2 regions of the Mesorhizobium sp. 8 genome follow, and region 1 is predicted to be linked to the other one. Evidence: riboswitches for the same ligand, from Rfam matches in the RefSeq annotation. Region 1 holds a riboswitch; the other holds the start of a gene.
What was found. A riboswitch is a leader RNA that binds a small molecule or an ion and turns the genes downstream of it on or off. The one in region 1 is predicted to bind S-adenosylmethionine.

Region 1 (8,366 bases):
GGGCTGGGGCGCCGCGGTCGACCTCGAGGCCGCCTATCGCAAGGGCCTTCTGCTGTCGCCGATCAACCATCCCGATCCGGCGCATCTGCACCTGACCGGCACCGGGCTGACCCATCTCGGCTCGGCGGCGACGCGCGATTCCATGCACAAGAAGCTGGCCGAGGACGGCGAGGAGCAACTCACCGACTCCATGAAGATGTTCCGCATGGGTCTCGAAGGCGGCAAGCCGGCCGCGGGCAAGGTCGGCGTGCAGCCGGAATGGTTCTACAAAGGCAACGGCACCATGGCGGTGGCGCCGGGCGCGCCGCTCGTCTCGCCTTCCTTTGCCCAGGACGGCGGCGAGGAACCGGAGATCGCCGGCATCTATGTCATCGGCGACGACGGCCAGCCGCTGCGCGTCGGCTTCACTCTCTCCAACGAGTTCTCCGACCATGTGACGGAGCGGGTGAACTATCTCTTCCTCGCCCATTCCAAGCTGCGCAACGCCTCTTTCGGTCCCGAGATTCTGGTCGGCGACCTGCCGGCCGATATCCGCGGTACCTCGCGCATCCTGCGCGGCGGCAAGGCGATCTGGGAAAAGCCGTTCCTGTCGGGCGAGGCGAATATGTCCCATACGATCGCCAACCTGGAACATCACCATTTCAAGTATCCGGCCTTTCGCCAGCCGGGCGACGTGCATGTCCATATGTTCGGCACCGCGACGCTCTCCTTCGCCGATGGCGTCCGCACCGAGCCCGGCGATGTATTCGAGATCGAGGCGACCGATTTCGGCCTGCCGCTGCGCAACGCGCTGGAGATCGAGGCGCCGGTGAAGGTGGCGGTGAGGGCGCTGTAGCAAGCTTGGCGGGCGTCGACAGGCAGGCAATCGCGGAGGGCGCAGACCCCCACCCCTAACCCCTCCCCGCAAGGGGGAGGGGAACCTTGCGTCGGAGCCGCAATTCGCCAACGTAGATAATTTCGCGGAGACGGTGCTGTCCGCGTCTCCCTCCCCCTTGCGGGGAGGGGACAGGGGGTGGGGGCGCCCGTCAATATCCGTCGAAATTGCCGGTATCACCGCCCCGGCGGGCGGAAATGCTTCGACAGCTTCAGGCCCTGCGCCTGGTAGTTGGAGCCGAGGTCGGTGCCGTAGAGCGCCTTCGGTCGTTCCAGCATGTGCTCGTAGACGAGGCGGCCGACGATCTGGCCGTGCTCGAGGATGAAGGGCACTTCGTGGCTGCGTACCTCCAGCACGGCGCGGCTGCCGGTGCCGCCGGCGGCGGAATGGCCGAAACCGGGATCGAAGAAGCCGGCATAGTGGACGCGGAATTCGCCGACCAGAGGATCGAATGGCGTCATCTCGGCGGCGAACAGCGGCGGCACATGCACCGCCTCGCGGCTGACGAGGATGTAGAACTCGTCCGGGTCGAGCACCAGTTCGCCGGCCTTGTTGCGGGTGAGCGGCTCCCAGAAGTCGGCGACGTCGTGCGCGGCGCGCCTGTCGACGTCGACCAGTCCGGTGTGGTGCTTGCCGCGATAGCCGACCAGCCCGCTGGCGTCGCCGGCAAGGTCGATGGAAAGCGCGATGCCGCCGCCCGAAATGTCCGGCGGCTCGGTGGCAACCAGCGTCTGTGCCCTGTGCAACGCCTGCAACTCGTCTTCCGACAGCACGGCATGGCCGGTGCGGAAGCGGATTTGCGACAGGCGCGAGCCGGCGCGCACGACGATCGGAAACGTCCGCGGGCTGACTTCGAGATAGAGCGGACCGTGATAGCCGGCGGCGATCTTGTCGAACTCGTGGCCGTGGTCGGTCATGACGCGGGTGAAGATGTCGAGCCGGCCGGTCGAGCTTTTCGGATTGGCCGAGGCCGAGACATGGTCGGGCAGGGAAAGGCTCTCCATCAGCGGCACGATGTAGACGCAGCCCGTCTCCAGCACGGCGCCTTCCGTCAGGTCGATCTCGTGCAGCTTCAGCCGTTCCAGCTTGGCGTCGACCGTGCTGCCGGGGCCGGGCAGGAAGGACGCGCGTGCCCGGTACGCCTTGGCGCCGAGCCTGAGGTCGAGGCTCGCCGGCTGGATCTGGTCGGCGTCGAGCGGCCGGGGGGCGGCGAGCGCGCCGGAGGAAAACAGCGCCGCTATGTCCTGATCGGGAAGAATACCGGTCTTGCGCAATGATTGCTCCGTCGGTGCGATGCTCGTTGTGCGTCCTTCGAGGCTCGCTTCGCTCGCACCTCAGGATGAGGGAGGCTGGTGCCTTCATCCTCATCCTCAGGTACGGGCATAGCATTTCCGCCGGCGTCGTTTTCCGCCGAGCGTGTCGACTTCCCTCATCCTGAGGTGCGAGCGAAGCGAGCCTCGAAGGACGCACCAAAGGAATACCAGCCGCACAAGGCATAGTGAAACCATCGATTGACGCAAGCGCGGGCTGGGTCTAAAGGGGCTTTATCCCGTGGTGATTTGCCGGTCGGCTTGCAGCCACGTTAAACAAGTCGCTAAAGGACCGTCGGCACAAGAGCCCATGGCACCGGTTGCGACTTTCGCGGCCGGTTTTTTTGTGTCGGTGCCGATTTTGGCTGGTGAAGGACCATGACGAACAACAAGCGCAACTGGAAGCCCGCAACCCAACTCGTGCACGAAGGCACGCTGCGATCGGGCTTCGGCGAAATGTCGGAAGCCCTGTTCCTGACACAGGGCTATCTCTACGCCACCGCCGAGCAGGCCGAGGCCCGCTTCAAGGGCGAGGAACCCGGCTTCATCTATTCGCGCTACGCCAACCCGACGGTCGACATGTTCGAGAAGCGCATGTGTGCGCTGGAAGGCGCGGAAGACGCGCGCGCCACGGCGTCGGGCATGGCGGCTGTCGCTGCGGCGGTGCTGTGCGGCTTGCGGGCCGGCGACCATATCGTGGCGGCACGCGCCCTGTTCGGCTCCTGCCGCTGGGTGGTCGAGACGCTGGCGCCGCGCTACGGCATCGAATGCAGCATCGTCGACGGCACCGACATCGCCAACTGGGAAAAGGCGGTGAGGAAGAACACAAAACTGTTCTTCCTCGAAAGCCCGACCAACCCGACGCTGGAAGTGGCCGATATCGCCGCTGTCGCCAAGCTCGCCAATTCCACCGGTGCGCGGCTGGTGGTCGACAATGTGTTTGCCACGCCTCTGTTCCAGAAGCCGCTCGAACTCGGCGCCCATGTCGTCGTCTATTCGGCCACCAAGCACATAGACGGGCAGGGGCGTTGTCTGGGCGGCATCGTGCTGTCGGACAAGAAGTGGATCGACGAGAACCTGCACGACTATTTCCGCCACACCGGCCCCAGCCTGTCGCCCTTCAACGCCTGGACGCTGCTGAAGGGGTTGGAAACCCTGCCGATCCGCGTGCGCCAGCAGACGGAGTCGGCCGGCAAGATCGCCGACGTGCTGGCCGGTCATTCCAGGGTGGCGCGCGTCATCTATCCCGGCCGCGCCGACCACCCGCAGGCCGACATTGTGAAGAAGCAGATGAAGGGCGGCTCGACGCTGATCTGCCTCGACGTCAAGGGCGGCAAGGCGGCGGCGTTTGCCTTCCAGAACGCGCTCGACATCATCCTCATCACCAACAATCTCGGCGACGCCAAGAGCCTGATCACCCATCCGGCGACGACCACGCACAAGAACCTCACCGACGAGGCGCGCGCCGAACTCGGCATCGGGCCGGGCACGCTGAGGCTCTCCATCGGGCTGGAGGATGCCGACGACCTGATCGAGGATATCGCCCAGGCGCTCGACCGGACCTGACCGTCAAGGCAGGGATTTCGGCGCCGCGTTGCGCCATGCCATCTGCATGGCGTGGCCGAGCGTCGCCGCATCGATCCTGTCCAGCGCCACCAGCGTCCAGCCTTTCAGGCCCCATGAGCCGGCAACCGGCACGAACAGGCCCGCCGCCGTTTCCTTGAACAACTGCTGCTGGTCGGGCGTCAGCTTCAGGACCGCCCGGCCGTCCTTCTCGCGCCACGTCGCGAAGATCCTGCCGCGCACGCGAAAATCGGTGACGTCGAAATGGCCGCTTTGCTCGGCCTCGGGAAGGCCGAGCGCCATGGCGCGAAAGTCTTCTGCACTGGCCATACCGGTCCCCGCAGCCATCGTGCATCGGTAGTGCGCGCGATCGCGCGCCGTCACCCATCCTTGCGGACATATTGACCACGGCCCCGCCGGGTCCACAATACGGACGGTCAGAGTCGGGAGAATGTCATGTATCGCGCCGTCACCCGCAACATCGAAGTCGAGGTGGAGCCCTTCTACATGGAGGATCGCTCCGATCCCGATACCGGCCGCTATGTCTGGGGCTATCGCATCACCATCGAGAACCGGTCCGAGGAGTTCGTCCAGCTCCTGACGCGCTATTGGCACATCACCGACGCGGAAGGGCGGGTGGAGGAAGTGCGCGGGCCGGGCGTCGTCGGCGAGCAGCCGGAACTCAACCCCGGCGACAGCTTCCAGTACACGTCCGGCTGTCCGCTTTCGACGCCGTCCGGCATCATGGTCGGCCACTACACCATGCGCAATGCACAGGGCGACCTGTTCGACATCGCCGTGCCCGCCTTCTCGCTCGACCTGCCGAACACGATGCGGACGGTCAACTGACCGCCGATCTTATTGGCTCGCTGCCAGCGCGATGGCCGCGCGCAGGTCCTCGATGCCGCCGCCCTTTTCCGACGATGTCGCCAGGACGGCGGGAAAGGCCGCCGGGCGCCGGCGGATCTTTTCAAGCGTCTCGTCGATCAGGCGGGGGACGCCGGCGGCCTTGATCTTGTCGGTCTTGGTCAGCACGATCTGGTAGGAGACCGCGGCCTTGTCGAGCAGCGACAGCACCTCCTCGTCGTTCGTCTTGATGCCGTGGCGGGCGTCGATCAGCACATAGACGCGCTTCAGCGTCGAACGTCCGCGCAGGTAGTCGAACACCAGTTTCGTCCAGCGGTCCACCTGGTCCTTCGGCGCCTGCGCGTAGCCGTAGCCCGGCATGTCGACCAGCGCGATCGGCGGCAGGTCGGCGCCTTCGCCGGAATAGCCGTCCGGCACGAAATAGTTCAGCTCCTGCGTCCGGCCCGGCGTGTTCGAGGTGCGCGCCAGCCCCTTCTGGCCGGTCAGCGCGTTGATGAGCGAGGATTTGCCGACATTGGAGCGGCCGGCGAAGGCGATTTCCGGCGGCCCTTCCGGCGGCAGGAATTTCATCGCCGGCACGCCGCGGATGAAGATCCACGGCCGCTCGAAGGCCTCGGGTGCGATTGTCGTCGGCGCGTTCAAGATGCCGCCTCCAGTGCTTCGATGTCGGCGCCACGGATGGCGGCGAGGTTGCGGCCTATCTTCTCGGCCGGCCAGTCCCACCACGCCGCTTCAAGGAGGCGCGCGACGGTTCGCTGGTCGAAGCGCATCTTCACCACCTTGGCCGGATTGCCGGCGACGATTGCATAGGGCGGCACGTCGTGCGTGACCACCGACTTGGCCGCCACGATGGCGCCGTGACCGATCGAGATGCCCGGCATCACGATCGCCTCCATGCCGATCCAGACATCGTTGCCGATCACCGTGTCGCCGCGGTTCTCCTGCTGCCACGTGGCGACGTCGAAGCCTTCCTCCCAGCCGTGGCCGAAGATGTTGAAGGGATAGGTGGAGAAGCCGGACATGGCGTGGTTGGCGCCGTTCATGATGAAGCGCGCGCCCTCGGCGATGGCGCAGAACTTGCCGATCACCAACCGGTCGCCGATGAACGGATAATGGTGCAGCACGCATTTCTCGACGAATTTGTCCGGCCCGTCGGGATCGTCATAATAGGTGTAGTCGCCGATCTCGACGTTCTCAGCCTCGACCAGCGGCTTCAGGAAGCCGACGCGCGGATGCATGGCGATGGGATGCTTGATGTCGGGATTGGGTCCGGTCATCGACAGGCCTCTGCGAAAGTGCGTCCTTCGAGGCTCGCTTCGCTCGCACCTCAGGATGAGGAAGGTTAGCTCCTGCCTCTCAACAGAGGTCAGTGCAATCGGTCCTCATCCTGAGGTGCGAGCGAAGCGAGCCTCGAAGGACGCACCCTAGCTGAAATGCGGCGAAGTTTTCACTCCGCCGGCGACGGTTTCTTCTTGAACATGCCCGCCAGGTTGTCCCAAAGCTCGATCTTGACGCCCTGGCGCTTCATGATGACGCCCTGCTGGATGATCGACAGCGTGTTGTTCCAGGCCCAGTAGATGACCAGTCCGGCGGGGAAGCCGGCCATCATGAAGGTGAACACCACAGGCATCCAGGTGAAGATCATCGCCTGCGTCGGGTCCGGCGGTGCCGGGTTCATGCGCATCTGCAGGAACATGGTGATGCCCATCACCACCGCCCAGACGCCGAGATGCGGCAGGAAGGCGGGGGCCGCGAAGGGCAGCAGTCCGAACAGGTTGAAGATCGACGTCGGGTCGGGCGCGGCGAGATCGTGGATCCAGCCGAAGAACGGCGCATGGCGCATCTCGATGGTGATGTAGAGCACCTTGTAGAGCGCGAAGAACACCGGGATCTGCAGCGCCACCGGCCAGCACCCGGCGATCGGGTTGATCTTCTCGGTCTTGTAGAGCTCCATCATGGCCTTCTGCTGGGCCATCTTGTCGTCCGCGTACTTCTCGCGGATCTCGACCATCTTGGGCTGCACCTTCTTCATGTTCGCCATCGACTTGTAGGACTTGTTGGCGAGCGGGAAGAACACCGCCTTCACCAGCACGGTGGTGGCGATGATGGCGAGGCCGAAATTGCCGAAGAACTTGTAGAGCGTGTCGATCAGCCAGAACATCGGCTTGGTGATGAAATAGAACCAGCCCCAGTCGATCAGCAGGTCGAACTGGCGGATGTGGCGGTCCTTTTCGTAGGTGTTGACGGTGGAAACCTCCTTGGCGCCGGCGAAAACCAGCGTCTGCAAGGTGGCCGACTGGCCTGGCGCGAGCGCGATCTGGTCGGACAGGTAGTCCGACTGGTAGCGTGTGCGGCCGTCGTCGAAGAAGCCGAAGCGCGGCTGGAAGGGCTGCTTCGTCGACGGCACCAGCGTCACGGCCCAGTATTTGTCGGTGATGCCGAGCCAGCCGTCGGTGGATTTGCCCGGCGTGACCTGCTTGTCCTTCTCGATCGCGGCGTATTTGATCTCCTGCAGCCCTTCCGAGCCGGTGACGCCGATCAGGCCTTCATGCAGCACGTAGGTGCTGCGGTCGTCGGGTTTCTCGTAGCGCGTCACGCGGCCGTAGTTGGCGAGCGAGACCGGGGCGCTTCCGCCGTTGCTCACCGTATCGTCGACCGTGAACATGTACTCCTGGTCGACCGAAATGGTGCGCTTGAAGGTCACGCCCTTGTCGTTGGTGTAGGTCAGCGTCACCGGCGTCGTTGGCGTCAGCTTGGCGTTGTCGTCCACGGTCCACACCGTGTCCGGTCCCGGCAGCGTGCCGGCCTCGGGCGTGCCCGAAAAACCGATCTCGGCGAAATAGCCGTCCTTCAGCGTGTATGGGTTGAGCAGTTCGATCTCGGGCGAATTGGGGTCGATCGTCTCGCGGTAATGCTTGAGCTTGAGGTCGTCGAGGCGCGCGCCGGTCAGGTTGATCGAACCTTGCAGGCTGGGCGTATCGATGGTGACGCGGCCGGTCTGCGCCAGCGCCTGCTCGCGGGTGAGCGTGGCGGCGGCGCCGGCGCCGGGCGCATTCGGGATCGCGCCCGGCTGGGCCGGCGTCTCGGTTCCGGCCGCGGGGGCCGTGCCCTCGGCGGCCTTCTTGTCCTGGTCGCGCGCCGCCTCGATCTGGGCGGCCTCGCGCTGCTTCTCGATGCGCGGGTTCATGTAGAACACCTGCCACAAGGTCAGGATCAGCACCGACAGCGCGATGGTGATGAAGAAGTTGCGGTTTTTTTCCATCGAGAACCCTGGTCCCTATTTTCCGCCGATCCTGCGGGAAAGTTCGGCCCTGATGAGGCCGAAGGGGGCGTCGAGCGCTTCCGCGCGCCCGACGATCACATAGTCATTGCCGGGCGCCATGTCAGCGGCGGCGGCAGTCCGCACCGCTTCTTTCAGGCGCCGGCGGATGCGGTTTCGCACGACCGCGTTGCCGACTTTGGTCGTCACGGTATAGCCGACGCGCGGCGGCTCGCTGTCGCCGCGCTGCAGGACTTCCATGAGGAAAAGCCGCCCGCGGCGCTTTTCACCACGCCGGACGGCCAGGAATTGCGCGCGCTTCAGCAGCCGTTCGGGGCCTCGCCCGATGGGCTTGCCGGGAGCGGGCAACGGATATCTGCCGGTCAGGCGCTGAGACGCTTGCGGCCACGGTTGCGGCGGGCGGCGATGACGCCCCGGCCGCCCTTGGTGGCCATGCGGGCGCGGAAACCGTGCCGGCGCTTGCGGACGAGCT
Region 2 (8,366 bases), 1.3 Mb from region 1:
TGCCGCAGAGCTTCCGCGCCGACTACACGTCGGGCAAGAAGACGTCGATGCTGGACATCCGCTTTTCCGGCGGTTCCGTCACCTCGACAAAGGTGCTGCCGCCGCCGAAGCCGCACCCGGAGGACTGGGTGGCGATCGACCTCAGTGACCTCAAGGGCGTGCTCGACCCGACCGCCACCACGATCGTGCCGGCCGCCGATCTCGATTCGGTCTGCGGCCGCACGGTCAGGATCTATGACGGCGAGATGCGCGCCAACCTGACGCTCTCCCTTGCCTCCAAGGGCGAGATAGCCGTTCCCGGCTACAAGGGGCCGACGGTGACCTGCCGGATGCAGTTCGAGCCGGTCTCGGGCTACCGCAAGGGACGCAAGGGACTGCAATATCTGAGGACCAAGAGCCATATCCTCGTGACCTTTGCGCCGCTTGGGCAAACCAGCGTATATGCGCCGATCCGCGCCACGGTGGGCACCGAGATCGGCACGCTCACCGTCAACGCGCGACGTTTCGAAACGACGCAGTAAGGCGCCGCGCGCCCTGCGAAGGCCAGGGGGACTGCAAATGGCGCGCGCGACACTGATCGGCTTTTCGGCCATCGCCATGTGGGCGCTGCTGGCGCTTCTGACAGACGCCTCGGGCTCCATGCCGCCGTTCCAGCTTTCGGCGATCTGCTTTGCCATCGGCACCTGTGTCGGGCTTGCCGCGCGCGTTTACGCGCCGCCTGCGCGGCGGGAAAAGATCCCGCCCCAGGTGTGGCTGATCGGCATCGCCGGTCTGTTCGGCTACCACTTCTTCTACTTCACCGCGCTGCGCAACGCGCCAGCGGTGGAAGCGAGCCTCATCGCCTATCTGTGGCCGCTGCTGATCGTGCTGGGCTCGGCGCTGATGCCGGGCGAAAAACTAGCCTGGAACCACGTTGCAGGCGCGCTGCTGGGGCTGGCCGGTACCGTGCTCATCATCACCAAGGGTGGCGGGCTTTCCTTCGATGCGCGCTACGGCTTCGGCTATGCGATGGCAGGGGTGTGCGCCTTCCTGTGGTCAGGCTATTCGCTTCTGTCTCGGCGCTTCCCCTCGGTGCCGACGACGATCGTCACCTGGTTTTGCCTGGCGACGGCTGTGCTCTCGCTCGTCTGTCATCTGCTGCTGGAGGAAACGGTCTGGCCCGCTGGCGCCGGCCAGTGGCTGGCGGTCGTCGGTCTCGGCCTGATGCCGGTGGGGGCAGCCTTCTATGCCTGGGACATCGGCGTCAAGCGCGGCAACATCCAAGTGCTGGGCGCGGCGAGCTACGCCGCACCGCTGCTTTCGACGCTGGTGCTGATCGCGGCAGGCTTCGCCGAGCCAAGCTGGCGCATCCTTGCGGCCTGCGTGCTGATCACTGGTGGCGCGGTGCTGGCGGCAAAGGCGCTGCTGTTCGGTGGACGCAAGGTCGCGGCCGCGGAGGCGGGGCGCTAGGCGGCCAGGATCACCGCTCCGACGCGACCACGGGCTGCCAATCGGGGGCGGCCAGCTCGAAGGCAGAAAAATCGAAACCGGGTGCGACCGTGCAGCCGACCAGCGTCCAGTCGCCCAGGCTTTTAGCCGTCTGCCAGCAGCCGGCGGGGACGACTGCCTGCGGGCGCTGGCCGGCAGCGAGGTCGGGGCCGAGACGATGCTTTTCGACCGGCCGACCCTCCTCGTGGATGGACAGTTCCAGCGGTGCGCCGGCGTAGAAATGCCAGATTTCGGCGGCATCCCTGACGCGATGCCAAGCCGAGACTTGGTCACGCTCCAGCAGGAAATAGATGGCGGTGGAATGGCCGCGTCCGCCTTCGGGAGCGTCGCGAAACGTCTCGACATACCAGCCGCCCTCGGGATGCGGCTTCATGCCGAGGGTTTCGATGACGGCGCGCGCGGTCACGGCCGGCTCAGAAATTGTCCTTGCGGCGGCGGATCTCGGCGAAGACGGCGTCGCTGGACGCCTGCTCCATGCCGAGGTGCCTGCGGATCGACGGGTCCGACCAGCGCAGGAACGGATTGGTGGTCAGTTCGTCGCCTATGGTGGTGGGCAGCGTCGGCCGGCCCGCCTCCCGCAGCGCCTCGACCGTTTTCGCCCGCGCCTGCAGCGCCTTGTTGTCGGGATCGACCGTCAGCGCGAAGCGGGCGTTGGAAAGCGTGTATTCATGGCCGCAATAGACTTTCGTGTCCGGCGGCAGGTCCGACAGATTCTTCAGCGATTCGTACATGACGTCGGGCGGGCATTCGAGCAGCCGCCCGCAGCCGAGCGCGAACAGCGTGTCGGCGGCGAAGACGACGCCGGACTGGGGCATGTAATAGGAAACGTGGCCGGCGGTGTGGCCGGGCGTGTCGATCACCTCGATCTCCTCGTTGCCGAAGCCGATGGTCGAGCCGCCGCGTACGGTGTCGTCGATGCCGGGAATCCTGTCCTTCTCGCCCTCGGGACCGATGATCTTCAGCCCGAATCGCTTCTTCAGGGCAAGGTTGGCCTCGACATGGTCGGCGTGATGATGGGTGATGAGCAGGAGCTTCGGCACCCAGCCGGTCCGCTCGATTGCTGCCAGGATTGGCTTTTCCTCCGGTGCGTCGATCAGCGCGGTGTCGCCGGTCACCGGGTCGCGCATCAGCACGCCGAAATTGTCCTCGCGGCACATGAACTGTTCGATCTCGACGGCCATCCGCCTTCTCCTCTTGCATTCGTCTGTCGAAGTCACAGATAGGGCGGACAGATGCGACTGTCACCCGCCAATGTCGCCGTCGTCGCCTTTGTTGAACTCCACCCGCTTCGCGGATACCGTCCCGCCATGCATTCCGACATCGTCGACCTGCGCTCCTTTTATGCCTCGACGCTCGGCCGGCTGGCGGAGCATTCCATCACCATGGCTCTTTCGTCGGTATGGGTGAGCGTGCCGAACGAACGTCTCGTCGGGCTGGGCTATACGCTGCCCTGGCTGGAACGGTTCGGCGCCGACGCGGAGCGCGTCTTCGCCTTCATGCCGGCGGCGCAGGGCGCGGTGGTGTGGCCGGCGACGGGACCGACATCCACCGCGCTGGTGTTCGAGGAGGACCTGCCGCTTGTCGACGCCTCGGTGGACCGCATGCTGCTTGTCCATTCGCTGGAGCATACCGAGAACCCGCGTGAGACGCTGAACGAAATCTGGCGTGTGCTGTCGCCCGCCGGCCATGTCGTCATCGTCGTGCCCAACCGGCGCGGCATGTGGGCGCGCTTCGAGCACACGCCCTTCGGCACCGGTCGGCCCTATTCGCGCGGCCAACTCGCGGAACTGCTGCGCGAGGCGAACTTCACGCCCGCCGCCTGGGCCGACGGATTGCATTTTCCGCCGTCGCCGCGCCGTTTCATGATGCGCTTCCACAATGTGCTGGAGCGCGGCGGCAGGCGGTTCTGGCCGATCTTCTCGGGCGTGCTGGTGGTGGCGGCGCAGAAGCGGCTCTATCAGGGGGTGCCGGCGGCGCAGCGCGCTTCGCGCAGGGTCTTCGTGCCGGCGCTGTCGCCGCAGGGCGTCACCGGCCTCGGCCGTGTCGGAAACCGTTCGACGCGGCATGGAGCCGATCCCGCATGAATGCGCCCGAGACCACCGAAATCCAGGCGAGCAGCCTGTCCGACCAACTCGCGACCATGCGGCAGGCGCTGGCGGGTTCGCCCATCACCCGCAGGATCGCCTGGGCATCGGCCGCCATCCTCGCCGTCATCGTCGCCACGTCGTTCGGCCAGATTCTGCTCAACCGCTGGAACCAGCCCTTCTACGACGCCATCCAGCGGCGCGACGTGGCCGAATTCCTGCACCAGCTCGTGGTGTTCGCAGCCATCGCCGGCGGCCTGATCCTGCTCAACATCGCGCAGCAATGGCTGAACCAGCGCATCAAGCTCAGGCTGCGCGAGGTGTTGACGACCGATCTCATCGAGGAATGGATGCGGCCGAACCGTGCCTTCCGCCTGACCCATGCCGGTGCCATCGGCGTCAATCCGGACCAGCGCATGCAGCAGGATGCCGGCCATCTCTCCGACCTGACGACGGGCCTTGCCATCGGCTTCGTCCAGGCGCTGATCCTGCTCGTCTCCTTCGTCGGTGTGCTGTGGACCCTGTCGTCCGGCTTCGTCTTCCATGTCGCCGGCCATTCCATCGCCATCCCGGGCTACATGGTGTGGGCGGCCTTCCTCTATGCCGGCCTGGCGTCGCTGATCAGCTGGCTGGTCGGCCGGCCGCTGATCGAATTGAACAGCGATCGCTACACGCGCGAGGCGGAACTGCGGCACTCCATGGTGCGCGTCAACGAGCATATCGACGCCATTGCGCTTGCGGACGGCGAGGGCCAGGAAAAGAAGCGGCTCTCCCTCGACCTCGGCGCCGTGCTCACCGCCATGATGCGGATCTATACGGCGCAGATCAATCTCGCCTGGGTTACCGACACCTATGGCTGGATTACCGTGGTGGCGCCGATTCTCGTCGCCGCGCCCGTCTATTTTGCCGGCGACATCTCGTTCGGCGGGCTGATGATGGCGGTGGGCGCCTTCAACCAGGTGCATTCCTCGCTGAAATGGTTCGTCAACAACATCGGCGCCATCGCCGATTGGCGCGCGACGCTGATGCGCGTGGCCGACTTCCGGCTGGCGCTGACGGAGACGGACACGCTGCACGGCGCCGAAGGCCATATCGAGCTTGCCGAGAACGCCGACGGGTCGATGAGCTTCGAGGGGTTGGAGATCAAGTCGCCCGACGGCTGCACGCGGCTGACCGAGGATCATGTGCGCATCAAGCCGGGCGAGCATGTGTTGGTGAGCGGCGATCCGGGCACCGGCAAGACGCTGTTCTTCCGCGCGCTCGCCGGGCTGTGGCCATGGGGCAGCGGACGCATCGGCATGCCGAAGGGGGAGACGCCGGTGTTCATTCCGCGCACGCCCTATTTCCCGCCGGCGCCGCTGCGCGAGGTGCTCGTGCGTTCGAGCGACGAGGCCCGCAAGGACGACGCGGCCCTCAAGGCGGCTCTCGCCGAGATGGGGCTGGACCATCTTGCCGGCTCGCTCGACCGTTCGGCACGTTGGGAGCACGAGTTGAACGACGACGAGCAGCGGCTTCTGGCCTTCGCGCGGCTGGGACTGGAAAAGCCGCGCTGGATCGTCATCGACGAGGCGCTGGATACGTTCGACGGCGCGACGGTGAAGCGCATTCTCGCCATGCTGGAAAAGCGGCTTCCGGAGGCTGCCGTCGTCAACATCGGCCGCGGCCTTCACAACCACGCTTTTTTCCCGCGCGCACTCGACATCGTCAAGCGCGAGGGCGGCGAGCCGCTGCGGCCGCCGCGCATGCGCGCCGGCGCCATCGAGCCGCCGCCCGCTACGCCCAAGCGCAAGAAGGCGGCATCATCGGTCTGACGGCTGTTCGCCTGTCGTCAGCCCTGCCCGACGTTCTCGATGTCGTACGGCGTCGTCTGGTAGACCTGGTTGATCCAGTTGCCGAACAGAAGATGCGCGTGCGAGCGCCAGCGGTTGAGCGGCGGCTTCGACGGATCGTTGCCGGGATAATATTCATGCGGCACCTCGATGGCGGTGCCGGCGGCCACGTCGCGGTCGTATTCCTCCTTCAGCGAGGTGGAATCGTATTCGATATGGTTGAACATGTAGAGCCGGTTGCCGGCCTTTTCCGACAAAAGGCAGGGACCGGTCCTGTCCGATTCCATCAGCAGTTCCAGTCCGGTATCGGGCTTGATGTCGGCGCTGCGCACCTCCGTCCAGCGCGAGACGGGAATGGCGAAGTCGTCCGAAAAGCCGGCGAGATAGGGCGAGGCGGGCGCGTTGTTCCTGTGGCGGAAGACGCCGAACGCCTTCTTGTCCAGCGTGTATTTCGGCACCTCGTGGAAATGCCACGCCGCCGCCATCGCGCCCCAGCAGATGAAGAAGGAGGAATGGACGTTCGTCCCCGTCCAGTCGAGAATGCGGGTCAACTCGTTCCAGTAGTTCACCTCCTCGAACGCCAGCAGTTCGATGGGTGCGCCGGTGACGATGAAGCCGTCGAACTTGCGATCCCGCACCTCCTCCCAGGTCTGGTAGAAGGCGATCAGGTGTTCTTCCGAGGTGTTCTTGGCCTTGTGGTTGCCGACGCGCACCAGCGTCAGTTCCACCTGCAGCGGCGTGGCGCCCATCAGCCTGGCGAACTGCGTTTCGGTGCGAATCTTGTTGGGCATCAAGTTGAGCAAGCCGATCTGCAAGGGGCGGATGTCCTGTCGTCGCGCCGTCTTCTCGTCCATGATGGACACGCCTTCGCGGGCAAGCACTTCGCGGGCGGGAAGCTGATCGGGGATCTTGATTGGCATGGGACACTCCAACAAAAAGACCGGCGGCGAAATCGCGACCGGCCCCATGGGTTTTTGCCCTCACGGTCCTTTAGCGACTTCTTTAACGTGGCTGCAAGCCGACCGGCAAATCACCACGACGTTCGAAACCGTATCTATGCCTGCGGCGCGGCGTCGTCAACGGGCGCGATTTGGCCCAGCCGCCACCTCTCGACAGCGGCGGCGGCGGCCTGTATTCCCGCAGCGGCTTCCACGGATTTCCGACATGACCAAGGCTGAGCATCAGGCACGTCCAACCCCGCGCGCGGGCATCATGGACATCGAGGCCTATGTGCCGGGCAAGAGCACCGCGCCCGCCGGCGTGAAGCTTTTCAAGCTGTCCTCGAACGAAAACCCGCTCGGCCCCTCGCCCAAGGCGATCGAGGCCGCGCGCGCGGTCGCCGGTCGGCTCGACATCTATCCCGACGGCTCGGCCAGGCGGTTGCGCGAGGCGATCGGCGAGGTGCATGGGCTCAATCCGGCGAACATTGTCTGCTCCAACGGTTCGGACGAAATCCTCGGCCTGCTGACGCAGATCTACCTGTCGCCCGGCGACGAAGCGATTTTCACCGAACACGCCTTCATGGTCTACAAGATCTATGTGCAGGCAGCAGGCGCGAAGCCCGTGGTGGTGAAGGAGACCAACGAGCGGGCCGACGTCGACGCCATGTTGGCGGCGGTGACGCCACGCACGAAGATCGTCTTCCTCGCCAACCCCAACAATCCGACCGGCACCTACCTGCCGTTCGACGAGGTGCGCAGGCTCCATGCCGGCTTGCCGGCAAACGTGCTTTTGATCCTCGACGCCGCTTATGCCGAATATGTCCGGCGCAACGACTACGAGGCGGGAATCGAGCTGGTCGGCTCCAGCGAGAACGTGGTGATGACGCGCACCTTCTCCAAGATCGGCCTCGGCGGTGCGCGGCTGGGCTGGATGTACGGGCCGGCGGCAATCGTCGACGCCGTGAACCGGGTGCGCGGGCCGTTCAACGTGAACGCCACCGCGATCGAGGCCGGCATCGCCTCCATCCGCGATCACGAGCATATTGCACGCAGCGTCGCCCACAACGAGCAGTGGCTCGCCTGGCTCACCGAAGAATTCACCGGGCTGGGGCTGCGCGTGACGCCCAGCGTCGGTAATTTTCTCCTCGTCCATTTCCCCGAAGCCGAAAAGCACTCGGCGGCGAAGGCCGACGATTATCTCACGGCACGCGGCTATATATTGCGGCGCGTTGCCGGCTACGGTTTTCCCAACGCGCTGCGCATGACGGTCGGAACCGAAGAAGCCAATCGCGGCGTCGTCGCCGCACTCTCCGAATTCCTGAAAAGCCAGAACAATGCCTGAACCCCTGTTTGAAAAGATCGCGCTGGTCGGCATCGGCCTGATCGGCTCGTCGCTGGCGCGCGTCATCCACCGCGAGAACCTTGCCCGCCATATCGCCATCGCCACGCGCAGTCCTTCGACGCTGAAGCGGGCCGAGGAACTCGGCCTCGGCGACAGCTATTCGACTGATCTTAGAGAGGCCGTGCGCGACGCTGATCTCGTCATCGTCTCGGTGCCGGTCGGGTCCTCGGCCGAGGTCGCAGAAGAAATCGCGCCGGCGCTGAAGAAGGGGGCGATCCTCACCGACGTCGGCTCGACCAAGGCCTCGGTGATCGCGCAGATGCAGCCTTTCGTGCCGGAAGGCGTGCATTTCATCCCCGGTCATCCGCTGGCCGGCACGGAAAAGTCCGGCCCGGACGCCGGCTTTGCCGAACTGTTCGAGAACCGCTGGTGCATCTTCACGCCGCTGCCCGGCACCGATCCGGCCGCATTGGAAAAACTCTCGGAATTCTGGCGCCGTTGCGGCTCCAACATCGACACGATGGACGCCGAACACCATGACATGGTGCTGGCGATCGTCTCGCACCTGCCGCACATTATCGCCTACAACATCGTCGGCACCGCCGACGACCTGGAATCGGTGGCCAAGGGCGAGGTCATCAAATACGCGGCCTCCGGTTTCCGCGACTTCACCCGCCTTGCC

Region 2: linked by a shared signal. The riboswitch ahead of metA (homoserine O-succinyltransferase) and the one ahead of FGU64_RS18680 (O-succinylhomoserine sulfhydrylase) in region 1 are both predicted to bind S-adenosylmethionine.

What each region holds. Positions count from the first base shown of each region.
Region 1 is NZ_CP040914.1:3,857,626-3,865,991, forward strand. It holds gene araD1 (AraD1 family protein) at 1-835, shown strand, start outside; gene FGU64_RS18675 (2'-deoxycytidine 5'-triphosphate deaminase) at 1,051-2,148, opposite strand; SAM riboswitch at 2,416-2,492, shown strand; gene FGU64_RS18680 (O-succinylhomoserine sulfhydrylase) at 2,563-3,750, shown strand; gene FGU64_RS18685 (MmcQ/YjbR family DNA-binding protein) at 3,754-4,077, opposite strand; gene apaG (Co2+/Mg2+ efflux protein ApaG) at 4,204-4,596, shown strand; gene yihA (ribosome biogenesis GTP-binding protein YihA/YsxC) at 4,606-5,256, opposite strand; gene FGU64_RS18700 (CatB-related O-acetyltransferase) at 5,253-5,891, opposite strand; gene yidC (membrane protein insertase YidC) at 6,062-7,876, opposite strand; gene rnpA (ribonuclease P protein component) at 7,892-8,242, opposite strand; gene rpmH (50S ribosomal protein L34) at 8,257-8,366, opposite strand, start outside.
Region 2 is NZ_CP040914.1:2,558,723-2,567,088, reverse strand. It holds gene FGU64_RS12435 (DUF3108 domain-containing protein) at 1-521, shown strand, start outside; gene FGU64_RS12430 (EamA family transporter) at 559-1,449, shown strand; gene FGU64_RS12425 (cupin domain-containing protein) at 1,460-1,909, opposite strand; gene gloB (hydroxyacylglutathione hydrolase) at 1,902-2,669, opposite strand; gene FGU64_RS12415 (methyltransferase domain-containing protein) at 2,796-3,572, shown strand; gene FGU64_RS12410 (ABC transporter ATP-binding protein/permease) at 3,569-5,383, shown strand; gene metA (homoserine O-succinyltransferase) at 5,401-6,321, opposite strand; SAM riboswitch at 6,372-6,448, opposite strand; gene hisC (histidinol-phosphate transaminase) at 6,566-7,684, shown strand; gene FGU64_RS12395 (prephenate/arogenate dehydrogenase family protein) at 7,677-8,366, shown strand, end outside.